One region of the Stenotrophomonas sp. X genome, then DNA from elsewhere that is predicted to be linked to it. Evidence: riboswitches for the same ligand, from Rfam matches in the RefSeq annotation. Region 1 holds a riboswitch; the other holds the start of a gene.

Region 1 (4,197 bases):
AATGCGTCCGTCAGCTGGCCGTTGGCGGTCAGCTCCAGGCCGGTGTGGGTCTGCGTGCCTTCCTCGACGAAGGTGTAACCCACGTCGCTGTTGTCCGGCTTGGCGTACTGGTACGGCTGCGAAATGCGGAACACGGCTGCGCCCAGCGTCAACGCCTCGACCGGCACGTACTTCACGCCCACTTCCAGCTGGCGCGACTGTACCGACGGCAGGAAGGTGTCAGCGTTGCTGGTCCAGAACGGCGCTTCCTGGCCCAGCGAAATGCCGCGCACGTAACTGGCGTAGGCGTTGAGCTGGTCGGTGGCTTTCCACACCACCGCAGTCTGTGGCAGGAAGCGCGACAGGCGGCTGTGCCGCTGCGGGATGCCGCGCTTGTCGTAGGCGCGCTCGTCCAGGCGCACGAAGCGGCCACCGGCCAGCCACTGCCAGTCGTCACCAAAGCTCATCCGGTCCAGCGCGAAGAACGCGGTCTGGCGACTGTCCAGGCGACGTGCGGACGGGCCCGGCATCTTCGGCGACGGCGCGAACACCGGCACCGGTGCGTCGTGAATGTTGCTGGTGCCGACGTACTCGTTGACGCTCGGGCGCCTGTCCACGGTGCGGCGGAAGTAGTCGGCACCGAGGGTCAGCTGGTGGCCGATACTGCCGGTCTCGAAGCGGCCACGCAGTTCGGCACGGGCCTGCTGGTTTTGGCGGGTGTCGTCCGGGCTGCGGTAGTCGTAGACGTCATAGTCGCCGTTCGGCGCGAAATAATTGCCCGGCACGCTGCCGTCGGCGCACTGCGTGGCGTAGTAGCAGCCGTAGGCGAAGGCGACGTTGTCGTCGATCACCGAACGGCTATGGCCCACCGATACACGTGATTGCCAGGCGTCGTTGAAGTCGTAAGTATGCAGCGCGGTGATGTTGGTGCTGGCGATATCCACCGGGCGCTGCCACGGCTGGTAGCCGAGCAGATGCTCGCGGTCGACACCGCGCGGCAGGTCACGCGCGCCCAGCAGCTGGTAGCCGGACACCGAGCGCTGCGAGCTGGTCTGATAGTTGGCATCCACTTCCAGCTTGCCGCGCTCGCCGATCAGCCAGTCGGCGGCCAGCGAGTAGAAGTTGCGGCGGCCATCGGCATGCTCGACGTAGGAATTGCTGGAATCCCATGCGGCATTCAGGCGCAGGCCGAAGCGCGGGGTGATCCAGTGGCCGACATCGACGGCGACGTAGCGCGAGCCTTCCGAATCGGTGCCGAGCGTGGCGGTGCGCACTTCGGCCGGGCGCTTGCCGATGTAGTTGACGATGCCGCCCGGCGCCATCACCCCTGCCGCCAGCCCGGCTTCACCCTTGAGGATCTCCACCGACTGCACGTTCTCCAGCGCCAGGCGTTGTTCGCCGGCGATGGACAGGCCGTTGAAGCGGTAGCCGGTGGCGGCGTCCAGGGCGAAGCCGCGGATGGCGATGTTCTGGTAGTAGCCCACCGGCGCATAGGCATCACCCAGCGAGGCATCATTGCTGGCCAGCTCGGACAGCGAACGTAGCTGGCGGCGGTCGAGATAGTCGCGCTCGAGCACGTTCACCGAAGCCGGCGTGTCCTTCCACGAACCGCCACCGAAGGCGTTCACGCGCGAGGTATCGGCCTTCGGCTTGCCGGCCTGCACGCGCACCGCCGCCAGTTCGGTCGGCGAGCGCTCGGCGCCGGTGGCAGCCGCATCAGGGGATGCCTCGGCCTCGCTGGCGTGCAGTGGCAGCGCAGCGCAGAGGGCGAGGGAGAGCAGGGTGGGGCGCAGGCAGCGGTTCATTCGGTTCGTCTTCGGACAACAAGGGAGACGAAGCGACGGCGCGCAGGTGCACTGACCCATGACGGGGGTGTGGCTGCGGCTCAAAGCTCCCTACGCCGGTGCAAACCGGATCAGGTTCCAAGGGACTCTCTCAGCCTGGCAGATCCAGGCACCCCCGCTTCAGGTGACCATTTCACTACAAATGGTACGGATTTGCGAGCGCCACCCAGGGTCAGATCCCTTTCCTGCGGAAAGGGATCTGACCCCAACGCTGTGTCAACCGGATCACGCGGCGGCGTGCAGGGCCTGCAGCAGTGCCTGCCCCGGGGCGGTATGGAACCACGCCGGATGGCCAAGCATGAAGGGCTGCCACGCCACGTCGGCATTGGCGGTCGAGCCGGTGACGCCCTCGAAATACTCCACTTCGGACAGTGCGAAGTCGAAATGCACCATCGGCAGCAGGTCGGCCAGCAGGTGCACGCGTGCCGCCGACAGCGGCAGCACCTCGCGGTAGCCATCGAGCAACGCCAGCGCGATATCGACGCGCACGGCCTCCATGCCGCGCGCCAGCTCCAGCCATGCCACGGCGTTGCGCTCGATGGCGGTGGCCAGGTCGAACAGTGCGCTGGTGGGCGAGGCCAGGCCGAAATCCAGCACGGTGCTGACCTGCCCGTCGCGCCAGAGCAGGTTGGAGACATGCCAGTCGTTGTGCGCCCACAGCCGTGGTTCGTCGCGCAGGCGCTCGGCCAGGCCCGTGTGCCACGGCAGCACGTCGTGCTGCAGCTGCGCTTCCCACGGAATGCGCGCGAGATAGCGGGCCAGGCCGGGGCGCGCGTGCAGTCCTGCCTTGATTGCGGCGATCGGATCGTCGGCGCGGATCAGGTCGTCGCGCGCCACCAGCAGATGGGTGCTGCGCTGGGGCGCGTGGTAGCTGGCGGCGGCGCGGTGCAGCTGTGCGAGTGTGCGTCCGGCTTCGCGGGCCTGCGCGACATCGGTCAGCAGCGACCACGACACCGCGTCGCGGTACAGGTCGTCGCCTACGCCGACGTCGTGCAGTTCAAACGTCCATTCGCCGTGTTCGACCGCGGTGTGACCATCGGTCGCTGCCAGCACCTGTGCCACCGGCACGCCAGCAGCGTCGAGATGGGCGATGAAGCGGTGTTCTTCTTCCAGGCAGGCCGCGTTGCGCACGCTGTGGTGATGGCGCTTGATGAACACCGCGCCGCGCGTGCCATCGACGATGGCGGCAGCCGACAGCGGTCGCGGGCTGTGCCAGCGCGGTTGGCTGCCGCTGTGCAGCTGCGGATAGCACTGCCGCAACCACGCGATGTCCGCCGCGCTGATCGGTGGCCAGTCGGCAGCGACCTCGTCGTTGTTGAGGCCCTGCACGCGGTGGGAGGAAGACGTCATGCCGCAGCCCGAGAGGGGAAAGTCACATCCAAGGCTGCGCATTCAACGTCATGCGCGCGGCCAACGCAAACGGGCGGGTCATCGACCCGCCCGTCTCTGCCATCGGCAGGGTAACGCCGCCGTGCCGCTTACCAGCCGCGATGGCGACCGCGGTCGTGGTAGTAGCGGTTGTCGTAGTAACGCTCGCGCTGCCAGCGGCGGTCGTCGCCACGATCGTAGTAACCGCTGCGGTAGTAGCCACGATCGTAGCGGCGGTCGTAGCGGTTGTCGTAGTAGCGATTGTCGTAATAACGACGGTCGCGGCGGTCGGAGGTGGTCAGATTGCCGATCGCGCCGCCGGCCACGGCACCACCGACGGTGGCGGCAGGATCACCGTTGGAGAGCAGGTTGCCGGCCACGCCACCGACCACGGCGCCGACCAGGGTGCGCTTGTCCTTCCTCGACATCGCGCTGGCATCGCTGACCACGGCGACACCGGCAACCAGCGCCAGAGCCATCGCCAGACCACGGAAGCTGAGTGTGGAAGTACTGAGCATGTTCGTTCTCCTGTGAGGTGCATGCCACGCTGGGCAGGGAGGGCGCGGGGCGCCCCGGCTGCCGTGATGTCCACGCTGGCGTTACAACATTGCCGGAACATTGCCTGGTGCACCGAGCGGCTTGCGCATTCATCTAGCGGCAGGCGGCATGAAGCAAGGCTGAAAGCGGCTGCGGCCGCTCAGCTGGCGGAAAGGAAAAGGGCCGCGGAGGTGGCCCCTCCCTTCTCTGCCAAGGCGTTGGCATGTCCGACGCCCATCGCTTTCTGGGCCTGCCGCGCCTGCTCCTGCGGGGTCTCCTGCTGCGGCTGCAGCACGTCAGGCGCGCCCTGCACCGCACCGCGGCGAAGCGCCAGGCTCTGCCCGCTGGCGGCCCGCGTCTCCACGGTGACGCGGCTGGCGGCCGGACATGCGCCGGTCGATTCCTTCGACCTCGCATTGTTGCTGGTGCGATTATTGTGAATCGCGTCTCAAATTTTCCCGTCACGCAG
Region 2 (4,197 bases), 940 kb from region 1:
CCCGACCCCTGACAGTTTCCTGCGGCCGCCACCGCAGGAAGAGAAAGAAGAAGATCAAAAGCAAAGGCAACAGCAACAGCCGCGCGCTGTGGGTTGTGGGCGGATCCGTTTTCCGAAGGAAAACGGATCCGCCCCCTTCTTGTTTTCCGATACACCTGATCCACGCATGGCGTGGATCTACTGCCGTCACCGGGAAATCGTCGGAGGCGGGGAGGGGGCAGATGGCGGGACCGTCCACGGCATGGATGCCGTGGCCGAGCCTACAGGGACGTACTTGCGGCGTGTCCCGCCATCTGCCCCCTCCCCGCCAAGCAAGCAGAAGCCCAGAGCCGCCTTGGCTTCTGCACTTGCACTTGCACTTGCTTGAAAAAGCGGTGCAGCCGCAGGCTGCAAAACACGCTCAATCCTGATCGTGCGCGCGTGCGGCCTCGGCCTGCGTCTCCTCCTGCGCCGCCATCTCGCGTGCGATCCACGCATCGATCATGTGCCGCTGGCGCTGCGCCTGCCGCCGCTCGCGCGTGTACTCCTGGTCGAGCACGCGGTACAGCGACACCATCACCAGCACCATCAGCAGCGCAAATGGCAACGCCGCGATGGTGATCATTCCCTGAAGCGCCTCCAGACCACCCGCAAGCAGCAACGCACCCGCGATCAACGCGATGCCCACACCCCACGCGATCTTGTGCCTGCGCGGTGGCTCGCCCGCATCGTCGGTGGACATCGTGGCCAGTACCAGCACTGCGGAATCGGCCGAAGTCACGAAGAAGATCATCAACAACACTAGTGCGATGCTCGACAGCAGCAACGGCAGGGGAAGGCTGTCGAAGAGGGTGAACAGCACCGTCTCGTAGCCGTTGCCCAGTGCCTGCACCAGGTCTGCGTGGCCGAAGATCTGCGACCAGATCGCGGTACCACCGAAGACCGAGAACCAGAAGAAGCCCAACAGGGTTGGCGCAAGTACGACTCCCACCACGAACTCGCGCACGCTGCGGCCACGTGAGATGCGCGCGATGAACGAACCGACGAACGGTGCCCAGGAAATCCACCAGGCCCAGTAGAAGATCGTCCAGTCAGCCACCCAGGTGCTGGACGAGAACGGCGACATGCGCAGGCTCATGGTCACCAGCTGGTTGAGATAGGAGCCCAGCGTGGTGGTGAAGGTATTGAAGATGGCGCCGGTCGGGCCAAGCACCAGTACTAGTGCGAGCAGCAATGCTGCCAGCGCCAGGTTGACGTTGGACAGCCATTTCATGCCCCGCCCAACGCCACTGAGTGTGGATGCCATGTACAGCACGAATGCCACTGCGATGATGGTCAGCTGCAGCGGTACCCCCGCCTGAACACCGAAAACGCGCTCCACGCCGGCCGCGATCTGCACCGTGCCGAAGCCGAGTGCGGTTGCCACGCCGACTGCGGTGGCCACCACCGCAGAGATGTTGACCACCTTTCCGGCCCAGCCGCGATGGTGACGGCCAATGATCGGCTGCAGCATGTCGCTGATCTGACCACCACCTTGGCGATTGAACTGGAACCAAGCCATTGCCAGTCCGATCAGGGCATAGATAGCCCACGGGTGCAGGCCCCAATGGAAGAACACATAGCGCATGGCAGCACGCGCGGCGTCCATGCTCTCTGGCGTCAATCCTTCGGGCGGTTTGCTGAAATGCGAGATCGGCTCGGCTGCGCCCCAGAACACCAGGCCGATACCCATGCCGGCGGCGAACAGCATCGACATCCAGCTGGCCCGCGAGAACTCCGGCTCGGCGTCTTCGCCGCCGATGCGCAGGTTGCCGAAGCGACCGAAGGCCAGGTACATCAGGAATACCAGAGCCAGGAACACGACCAGCAGGTACAGCCAGCCGATGCCGCGGATGAGCTCGCCGAGGATGCTCTGCACCACGGTATTGAAGGGGCCGGGTGCAATACCGGCAAGCAGCACCAGCAGCAGAACCAGTGCGATGGAAACGCGAAACACCATGAAGGAGCTTCTCCGATCAAGGGATTGAGGGGAGCGAGCAGAGCTTGCAGCGAAGGGCCGGCGGCATGCAGCGCGAACCGGGCAGGGGCCGCGTCGGCGGCGAAGGAAGCATCGGTCGCTGGAGCGCGACGGACGTGCACGTTACTGAACGCGACGTCATGGTTCTGTTAACGAATATCGATTGGGGGCAACTCCGGAGGCGGGCGGTCTATGCTCTAATGCACGCCAAGAAGCGGGGGTACCGCGGCCATGTGGCCACGGTTGAGACAGTCCCTTGGAACCTGATCCGGCTCATACCGGCGTAGGGAAGCTTTGCAATGCAGCCATTCCCGGACTCCGCCCATGGAGCGTCCGGGCGCGGTCGCAGTGCGCCGCCGCTTCGTCCCTGACCTTCCTGGACGATGCCCGATGAACGCACAGCTCTCCGCCCTGCAGCAACAGGCCCAGCAACTCTCCGAATCCGTGACCCGGCCCATTCCCGGCTCGCGCAAGATCCACGTGCCCGGTTCGCGCCCGGATCTGCAGGTGCCGATGCGGGAGATCGCGTTGACCCGCACCCCGACGCTGTTCGGCGGCGAAGAGAATGCGCCGGTCACGGTCTACGACACGTCCGGCCCCTACACCGATCCGGGCGTGCGTATCGATCTGTCCGCCGGTCTGCCGGCACTGCGTCGCGGCTGGGTGGAGGAACGTGGCGATACCGAGCAGCTCGAAGGCCTGAGTTCGTCGTTCGGGCGTGATCGCGAGCACGACCCCAAGCTCGCTGCCGTGCGCTTCCCCGCACGCAGCCTGCCGCGCCGTGCACGGGCAGGCGCGAACGTCACCCAGATGCACTACGCGCGCCGCGGCATCATCACCCCGGAAATGGAATTCGTTGCCATCCGCGAGAACCAGCGGCTGGAAGCGATCCGCGATGCGGGCCTGCTGCAGCAGCACCCGGGCGAGGCGTTCGGCGCCTCGATCCAGAAGATCATCACGCCGGAGTTCGTGCGGGATGAAATCGCGCGCGGCCGCGCGGTGCTGCCCAACAACATCAACCATCCGGAAAGCGAGCCGATGATCATCGGCCGCAACTTCCTGACCAAGATCAATGCCAACATCGGCAACAGCGCCGTTTCCTCGGGAATCGCCGAGGAGGTAGAGAAACTGGTGTGGGCGATCCGCTGGGGCGGTGACACCGTGATGGACCTGTCCACCGGCAAGCACATCCATGAAACCCGCGAGTGGATCATCCGCAACTCGCCGGTGGCGATCGGTACGGTGCCGATCTACCAGGCGTTGGAGAAGGTCGATGGCCGCGCCGAAGCACTGACCTGGGAGATCTTCCGCGATACGCTGATCGAGCAGGCCGAGCAGGGTGTGGACTACTTCACCATCCACGCCGGCGTGCTGCTGCGCTACGTGCCACTCACCGCCAAGCGGGTGACCGGCATCGTCAGCCGCGGGGGCTCGATCATGGCCAAGTGGTGCCTGGCGCATCACAAGGAGAATTTCCTCTACACGCATTTCGAAGAGATCTGCGAAATCATGAAGGCCTACGACGTGACCTTCTCGCTGGGCGATGGCCTGCGCCCGGGTTGCATCGCCGATGCCAACGACGCCGCGCAGTTCGGTGAGTTGGAAACGCTGGGCGAGCTGACGAAGATTGCCTGGAAGCACGACGTGCAGACCATGATCGAGGGCCCCGGCCACGTGCCGATGCAGCTGATCAAGGAGAACATGGACAAGCAGCTGCGTGAGTGCGGCGAGGCGCCTTTCTATACGCTGGGGCCGTTGACCACCGATATCGCACCGGGCTACGACCACATCACCAGCGCGATCGGCGCGGCGATGATCGGGTGGTTCGGCACGGCCATGCTCTGTTACGTGACGCCGAAGGAGCATCTCGGCCTGCCCAATCGCCAGGACGTGCGCGACGGCATCATGGCTTATCGCATTGCCGCGCATGCAGCCGACCTGGCCAAGGGCCATCCGGGCGCGCAGGTTCGCGACAACGCGTTGAGCAAGGCGCGCTTCGAGTTCCGCTGGGAAGACCAGTTCCACCTTGGCCTGGATCCGGAGAAGGCCAAGGAGTTCCATGACGAGACGCTGCCGAAGGATGCGCACAAGCTGGCCCACTTCTGCTCGATGTGCGGCCCGCACTTCTGTTCGATGAAGATCACCCAGGATGTGCGTGACTACGCCGAGGCCGGCATGAAGGAGAAGTCGGAGGAGTTCCG

What was found. Region 1 has a riboswitch for thiamine pyrophosphate ahead of ACZ75I_RS00685 (TonB-dependent receptor). Riboswitches for the same ligand answer to the same signal wherever they lie in the genome.
Region 2: linked by a shared signal. The riboswitch ahead of thiC (phosphomethylpyrimidine synthase ThiC) and the one ahead of ACZ75I_RS00685 (TonB-dependent receptor) in region 1 are both predicted to bind thiamine pyrophosphate.

What each region holds. Positions count from the first base shown of each region.
Region 1 is NZ_CM146756.1:153,366-157,562, forward strand. Features, by position in the region: gene ACZ75I_RS00685 (TonB-dependent receptor) at 1-1,784, opposite strand, end outside; TPP riboswitch at 1,855-1,950, opposite strand; gene ACZ75I_RS00690 (phosphotransferase enzyme family protein) at 2,049-3,173, opposite strand; gene ACZ75I_RS00695 (glycine zipper 2TM domain-containing protein) at 3,302-3,709, opposite strand; gene ACZ75I_RS00700 (response regulator) at 4,177-4,197, opposite strand, start outside.
Region 2 is NZ_CM146756.1:3,504,328-3,508,524, reverse strand. Features, by position in the region: gene ACZ75I_RS16170 (BCCT family transporter) at 401-1,978, opposite strand; TPP riboswitch at 2,203-2,304, shown strand; gene thiC (phosphomethylpyrimidine synthase ThiC) at 2,387-4,197, shown strand, end outside.